DNA from 2 places in the Agromyces mariniharenae genome. Region 2 is predicted to be linked to the other one. Evidence: predicted binding sites of a transcription regulator. Region 2 holds the regulator's gene; the other holds the start of a gene.

What was found. Region 2 encodes HspR, which represses chaperone genes until heat shock. Its sites were predicted from a motif close to AAGTTGAGTCNNNNNGACTCAACTT; they were not measured.
Region 1: a site for HspR is predicted at 2,322-2,346, ahead of FYC51_RS03765 (ATP-dependent Clp protease ATP-binding subunit). Genes of this name have one in related genera too.

What each region holds. Positions count from the first base shown of each region.
Region 1 covers NZ_VSSB01000001.1:828,448-832,424, forward strand. The annotation lists gene FYC51_RS03765 (ATP-dependent Clp protease ATP-binding subunit) at 1-2,306, opposite strand, end outside; gene FYC51_RS03770 (transposase) at 2,594-3,031, opposite strand; partial or broken gene FYC51_RS19860 (transposase) at 3,045-3,293, opposite strand; gene FYC51_RS03780 (thymidylate synthase) at 3,572-3,977, shown strand, end outside.
Region 2 covers NZ_VSSB01000001.1:1,878,873-1,882,849, forward strand. The annotation lists gene dnaK (molecular chaperone DnaK) at 1-616, shown strand, start outside; gene FYC51_RS08640 (nucleotide exchange factor GrpE) at 619-1,236, shown strand; gene FYC51_RS08645 (DnaJ C-terminal domain-containing protein) at 1,325-2,320, shown strand; gene FYC51_RS08650 (heat shock protein transcriptional repressor HspR) at 2,317-2,733, shown strand; gene FYC51_RS08655 (alkyl/aryl-sulfatase) at 2,822-3,977, shown strand, end outside.

The DNA.
Region 1 (3,977 bases), 1.1 Mb from region 2:
GTGAGCTTGGTGAACAGCACGATCTCGTCGATGCGGTTCAGGAACTCGGGGCGCATGGCCTCGCGGAGCTTGCCCATGACCCGCTGGCGCACGTCGTCCTGCGACGAGAAGCCGTTCGCCGCGGCATCCGTCGACGCCACGAAGCCGAGTGCACCCGACCGCGACGCGAGGAACTCGGAGCCGAGGTTCGAGGTCATCACGACCACCGTGTTGCGGAAGTCGACCGTGCGACCCTGACCGTCGGTGAGGCGGCCGTCGTCGAGCACCTGCAGCAGCAGGTTGAACACGTCGGGATGCGCCTTCTCGATCTCGTCGAACAGCACGATCGAGTACGGGTTCCGACGAACGCGCTCGGTGAGCTGGCCCGCCTCGTCGTAACCGACATAGCCGGGAGGGGCGCCGACGAGCCTCGACACGGTGTGCCGCTCGCCGAACTCGCTCATGTCGAAGCGGATGATCGCGCCCTCGTCGTCGAACAGGCGGTCGGCCAGCGCACGCGCCAGCTCGGTCTTGCCGACGCCGGTCGGGCCGAGGAACAGGAACGATCCCACGGGACGCTTCGCGTCGCCCATGCCGGTGCGGTTGCGGCGCACGGCGCGCGCGACGGCGGTCACGGCGTCGTCCTGCCCGATGACCCGGGCGTGCAGCTCCTGCTCGAGCTCGGCGAGGCGCTCGCGCTCGCCCTCGGTGAGGCGGTTGACCGGGATGCCGGTCGCCCGCGAGATCACCGCGGCGATCTGCGCCTCGTCGACGATGGTGTCGGATGCCGCATCGGAGCCGCCGGCCTGCGCAACCTTGCCGCGCTTGATCGCGTCAGCGGTCGCCTCGTCGAGCTTGTCCTGCACCTTCGAGATCTCGTCGCGGATGCGCGACGCCTCCTCGTAGTGCTCGGCCGTGACCGCCGCGTTCTTGTCGGCCTCGAGCTCGGCCAGTCGGCCGATGAGCTCGGACACGTCCACCTTCACGCCGAGGCGGAGGCGCAGTCGCGCGCCGGCCTGGTCGATGAGGTCGATGGCCTTGTCTGGCAGGACGCGCTCGCTGAGGTAGCGGGCGCTCAGCTCGACAGCCGAGCGGATCGCGGCATCCGTGTACTCGACGCCGTGGTGCTGCTCGTACGCGGGCTTGAGGCCCTGCAGGATCAGCACCGAGTCCTCGATCGACGGCTCGCCGACCTTCACGGGCTGGAAGCGACGCTCGAGCGCCGGGTCCTTCTCGATCTGGCGGTACTCCTTGAGCGTGGTCGCGCCGACGAGGTGCAGCTCACCCCGCGCGAGGCGCGGCTTCAGGATGTTGCCCGCGTCCATGCCGCCGTCACCGGCACCGCCCGCGCCGACAACCGTGTGCACCTCGTCGATGAACACGATGAGCTCGCCCTTGTGGGTGGCGATCTCCTCCATGGTCTTGGTGAGGCGCTCCTCGAAGTCGCCGCGATAGCGGGTGCCGGCGAGCATGCCGGGCAGGTCGAGCGAGATGACGCGCTTGCCGAGCAGCGCCTCGGGGACGCTCTCTTCCACGATCGCCCGGGCGAGCCCTTCGACGATCGCGGTCTTACCGACGCCGGCCTCGCCGACCAGCACGGGGTTGTTCTTCGTGCGTCGGCTCAGGATCTCGATGGTCTGCTCGATCTCGTCGACGCGTCCGATAACGGGGTCGAGCTCGCCGTCACGGGCGCGCTGCGTGAGGTCCATGCCGAACTTGTCGAGCATGGGGGTATCCGTGGGTTGAGTAGCGCTCGACGAAGTCGAACGCGTATCGAAACCCTCGTCACCGAGCGACTCGGGGTCAACGGTCTCCCGCATCCCCTGCGTGAGCGCCTCAGCAGTCACGCCCGCGCGCGCCAGCACCTGGCCGGCCGGGGCATCCTGCCCCAGCACGAGCGCGAAGAAGAGGTGCTCGGGGTCGATGTACGTCGAGCCGCTCGAGCGCGCCACTTGGTACGCGTGGAAGAGCGCGCGGGACGCCGACGGCGTGATGGTGGCCGCGTTGATGTCAGCCACATCGGATGCCGCGGGCAGGCGCGCCTCGGTCGCGGTGATGATGCGCTCCGGCGCGACGCCGATGCGCTGGATGGCCTGCGTGACCGCCTCGTCCTCGACGATGACGCGCAGGATGTGCAGCGCGTCGAGCTCGGTCTGTCCGCGCTCGAGCGCGAACTTGCCGGCACGCTGCAGGATGCTCTGGGTGCGCGCGGTCAGGAACCGGCTGAGGTCGATCGACCGCGCCTGCCTGGCCTGCTCACCCGCGAGATACCGGGCGAGGAACTCGTCGAACGAGTTCGCGCCGGTGTCGCTGAAGTCTTCGGGCACCTAGTCCTCCTGGGGAACTTGAGTTGGGTACGCTCAAGTTCAACGCGGTGGGGGCGTGGGTATTCCCGCGATTGGACTCGTTATTCAGACGAGGCGGACCACAAATCGCGACCACCTGAGCTTGCGACACCTGGCGGAAGACTACGTGGCGATGTCTGGCGTCAACTCCGGCAACCACGTAGCCAGCCGACTGCCCGGGCCGACCGGCTTGCGAACGTCCGATGACGGACCCTCGCGAGACGTCCGTACCTCCAGCTGGTTGACGAGCGGGCGGCTGAACCCGATCACTACGCCGGCGGGCCGGCCGGGATTCGTGTCGTCACCGAAAGTGAGCGGACCTTCCCGGGGCTACGGAAATCCGGCTCTTCGTTATGAAGCGGGGCGCGGGTCTGGTTCGCCAGGGCTTGTGCCTGCCAGCGGCGAGCAGGATGCGTAGTTGGTGGAGTTGGGAAACGGTGCGCGAGCCTGAGGATCTTCTCGACGATGAGGTCGATGGCCTCGGTGCCGCCGTTGTTGGCCCCGCCGGTGTCGAAGTAGGCCAGGAACTGGGTCCGCCAAGCCCGCAGGCTCCGGCCGAGCCGGGCGACCTCGTGTACAGGGAAGGTGTGGAACGACTCGAGGATCTTCTCCGCGTCCCCTCGCCCGTCGACAGGCTGGTCGTGGCGGTAGACCGCACGGAGCTGCCGGTAGCACTGCCCGCGACGGTGACGTGCCAGTCCGGTCACCCGAGTGCAGGAACGCGTCGATCTTCGCGAGCTGCCGTTCAGTCAGGTGCCCGATACCGTGCCTCAGCAACCCGCGGATCCTGCACAGCGGGTCGTCCGTGTGCGCCGCGTGTCCCAACGTTTGCTGCTGCATGCGTTGACGGGCCTTCGCGAGCACCTTCACGCTGAGCCGGACCACTTGGAACGCGCCCAGCACGACGACAGCGTCGGGCAGCTCGTCCCGGTCCCGGATCGCATTCGCGTACCCGCGGAACGGATCCAGCGCAGCATGCTAGACGGCTGGCGTGAAGCCTGCGGGCGCGCTGCGAAGCCACGCCGCGTACGCGCTACCGGACCGGCCGGGCACCACATCCAGCAACCTCGCCCCGGACCCGCCCGTCGCCATCGTGTGTCAGGCCCACCATCGAGGTGACCGCCCGGTCTTGGCCACGACGGGACGGCTTCCAGATGTGCTCGTCCAGCGTCTTGTACGGTATGCCCAATGCTCGATGCCGTGTTGGGTGCACCGGCACGAGTCATGGCAGCGACTTTGGGGGACGGATGAAGTATCGGAACGCCACCCATGCATTTGTTTCCGAGCTGGCTCAGTTACGAGAACGTGGACAAGTCGTCGAAGTGCGCGGGGCTACCACTACGGAGTTACTGAGCCGTCTTGTTGTTCTGGAACGGCCGACGGAACGATTCATCACCGTTCCGGGTCGCCGCAACGATCCCTGGGCCACCGTAGCTGAGACAATGTGGGTAATTGCTGGCCGTGAAGATGTGGCCTATCTCGAACGTTATCTGCCGCGCGCCCCGGACTATTCGGACGATGGGCAGGTTTGGCGAGGTGCGTATGGACCTCGCATCCGCGATTGGGCCGGAACTGACCAAGTGGATGAGGTCCGGCAACTCTTGCTCAATGACCCGCTGACGCGGCGTGCTGTAATCAACATCTTCGACCCCG
Region 2 (3,977 bases):
GTTCACGCGCGACAACAAGCCGCTCGGCACGTTCGAGCTGACCGGCATCGCCCCGGCCCCCCGCGGCATCCCCCAGATCGAGGTCACCTTCGACATCGACGCGAACGGCATCGTGCACGTGTCCGCCAAGGACAAGGGCACCGGCAAGGAGCAGTCGATGACCATCACGGGCGGCTCGAGCCTCCCCAAGGAGGACATCGAGCGCATGGTGCGCGACGCCGAGGAGCACGCGGCCGACGACAAGAAGCGCCGCGAGTCCGCCGAGACGCGCAACCAGGCCGAGCAGCTCGTCTACCAGATCGAGAAGCTCATCAAGGACAACGACGACAAGCTCCCCGAGGACGTGAAGTCCGAGGTGCAGGGCGACGTCGACGCGCTGAAGTCGGCGCTCGCCGGCGACGACGACGCGGCCGTGAAGTCGGCGTTCGACAAGCTCTCCCAGTCGCAGGGCAAGCTCGGCGAGGCGATCTACGCCTCCTCGCAGCAGCAGCCCGCGGGCGCCAACCCGGGCAACCCCGGTGAGGACGCCTCCGCCAGCGGCACCGACGGCGGCAGCTCCTCCGACGAGGACGTGGTCGACGCCGAGGTCATCGACGACGAGGACGAGAAGAAGTAATCATGTCGGACGAGAACCAGAACCACGACGAGCCGATCATCCGCGACAAGCGGCGGATCGACCCCGAGACGGGTCAGGTTCGGCAGCCCGAGGGCGCGCACGAGGGCGAGGTCGAGGCGACGGATGCCGCGTCGGCCGAGCCCGGCGATGAGGACGTGCTCACGGTCGACGACATCCTGAACGCCGCGCAGGCGGAGGTGCAGGAGCCGAGCGACGAGCACCTCGCCGACCTCAAGCGCGTCACCGCGGAGTACGCGAACTACCGCAAGCGCACCGAGGCGAACCGCGAGGTCGAGCGCGAGCGCGCGGTCGGCGCGGCGGTCTCGGTGCTGCTGCCCGTGCTCGACGACCTCGACCGCGCCGAGAAGCACGGCGACCTCGAGGGCGACGCCCCCTTCGCGACCATCGCGGCGAAGCTCCGCGCGGCGGTCGAGAAGCTCGGGCTGACGCCGTTCGGCGAGGTCGGCGAGCCGTTCGACCCGACGCGGCACGAGGCGATCTTCCAGCAGCCGTCCGACGAGGTCGACACCGACACGGTCGCCGACGTCGTCGAGACGGGGTACCTGCTCGGCGGCACGCTGCTGCGCGCGGCGAAGGTCGTCGTCAAGACGCCGCAGTAACCCGTTCGGCCGGCTCGCGGCATCCGATGCACCGGATGTCGCGGGCCGGCCCACATCGTTTCAGGCAGACTTCAGGAAGGAGGTGCCGATGGCCAGTCAGGATTGGTTCGACAAGGACTTCTACCAGGTGCTCGGCGTCTCCAAGGACGCGAGCGACGCCGACATCAAGAAGGCGTACCGCAAGCTCGCGCGCAAGTACCACCCCGACCAGAACCCGGGGGATGCCGCGGCCGAGGCGCGCTTCAAGGAGATCAGCGAGGCGCACTCGGTGCTGGCCGATGCCGAGGAGCGCAAGGAGTACGACGCGATCCGTGCGATGGGGACAGGCGCGCGGTTCACCGCGCCCGGCGCGGGCGGCGCCGGCGGCTTCGAGGACGTCTTCGGCGGCATGTTCGGCGGCCAGGGCGGCGGGGGCACCCGCTACACGTTCCAGCAGGGCGGCGACTACGACGACCTGCTCGGCGGCCTGTTCGGCGGTGGTCGCTTCGGCACGCCGAGCGGCGGCTACCGCGGCTTCGGCGGACCCACCAAGGGCCGCGACGTCACCGCGTCCACGACGCTCGACTTCATCACCGCCACCAAGGGCGACCAGATCACGCTGCAGACCGCAGAGGGCAAGCCGATCACGGTGCGCATCCCCGCGGGCGTGGCCGACGGCCAGAAGATCAAGCTGCCCGGCAAGGGCCACCCCTCACCCGACGGCGGTGAGGCCGGCGACCTCATCCTCACGGTGAACGTGCGCAAGCACCCGGTGTTCGAGCGCGACGGCCTGAACCTCCGCGTGACGGTGCCGGTCACGTTCGCCGAGGCGACGCTCGGCGCCACCATCCAGGTGCCGACGCTCGGCGGCGAGCCCGTGAAGCTGCGGGTCGCGCCCGGCACTCCGAGCGGCCGCGTGCTGCGCGTGAAGGGCCGCGGCGTCGAGACGAAGAAGGGCACGGGCGACCTCCTCGCCGTGGTGCAGGTGGCCGTGCCGTCGCACCTCTCGAAGGACGCGAGCGAGAAGCTCGAGGAGTTCGCGGCGCTGCTGCCCGACGAGGACCCGCGTGAGGAGCTGCTCGCGAAGGCGAGGAGCCAGCGATGAACGAGTCGAGCCCGCTGTTCGTCATCTCGGTCGCGGCCGACCTGGCGGGCATGCACCCGCAGACGCTGCGGCAGTACGACCGCATGGGGCTCGTCTCGCCGACCCGCACGGCCGGCAAGTCGCGGAGGTACTCGATGCGCGACGTCATGCAGCTGCGCGAGATCGCGCAGCTGTCGAGCGAGGGCGTGAGCCTCGAGGGCATCCGCCGCGTGCTCGGCCTCGAGGACGAGGTGCAGGGCCTCCGTGCCCGCGTGCGCGAGCTCGAGGCCGCGCTCGCCGACGAGATGCTCAACCGCCCCGGACGCCGGGTCTTCGCCGCCGGCTCCGCGGGCGACATCGTGTCGGTCCGCACCGGCACGCGCGTGCGCCGCGAGAACGCCGTCGTCGTGTGGCGGCCCCTCGACCGCGAGTAGCGCGGGTCCGCTCCTTCCTTGCGCGCGTCGCGCTGCATGCGGAAGGCTCGCTCAGGGGGAAGCTCCCCCGGGGGGAAGGAGCACACGCATGCAGCAACGGGAAGCGTCCGACGCCGTCATCGCCGCGAACGAGGCCCTGTCGGCCACGTTGCCGTTCGACGACGACGCCGACTTCGCCGCCGCCGACCGCGGATTCATCGGCACGCTCGACGACCCGGTCATCCGAGACGACCGCGGCGCGGTGGTGTGGGATGCCTCGTCGTACGACTTCGTCGACGGCGACGCGCCCGACTCGGTGAACCCGAGCCTGTGGCGGCAGTCGAAGCTCGTCGCGAAGCACGGACTCTACGAGGTGGTTCCCGGCATCTACCAGGTGCGCGGACTGGACCTCTCGGTGATGTCGTTCATCGAGGGCGACACCGGCGTGATCGTGGTCGACCCGCTCATCTCGAAGGAGACGGCCGTCGCAGCCCTCGGGCTGTACCGCGCGCATCGGGGCGAACGCCCGATCGTCGCGGTGATCCACACGCACAGCCACATCGATCACTTCGGCGGCGTGCTCGGCATCGTGACCCAGGACCAGGTGGACTCCGGTGCCGTGCAGATCGTCGCGCCCGAGGGCTTCGTCGAGCATGCCGTGGCCGAGAACGTCTACGCCGGCACCGCGATGGGCCGCCGCGCCGGGTACATGTACGGCGCGGTGCTCGCGCGCGGGCCGAAGGGCCAGGTCGGCGCCGGCCTCGGCCAGACGACCTCCGTGGGCGAGGCGACCATGATCGTGCCGACCCTGCACATCCGCGAGACCGGTGAGACCCACGCGATCGACGGCGTCGAGATCGAGTTCCAGATGGCACCGGGCACCGAGGCCCCGTCGGAGATGCACTTCCACCTGCCCGGCTACCGGGCGCTGTGCATGGCCGAGAACGCCACCCACAACCTGCACAACCTGCTCACGCTCCGCGGCGCGCTGGTGCGCGACCCGCACGTGTGGTCGCAGTACCTCACCGAGGCCATCGAGCGCTACGGCGAGCGCACCGACGTGGTGTTCGCGTCACACCACTGGCCGACGTGGGGCGCCGACGAGGTGCGGCGATTCCTCGCCATCCAGCGCGACCTCTACGCGTACCTCCACGACCAGACGCTGCGCATGCTCAACCAGGGCCTCACGGGGTCCGAGATCGCCGAGGTCATCCAGCTCCCGCCGGCCCTCGAGCGCACCTGGAGCACGCACGGCTACTACGGGT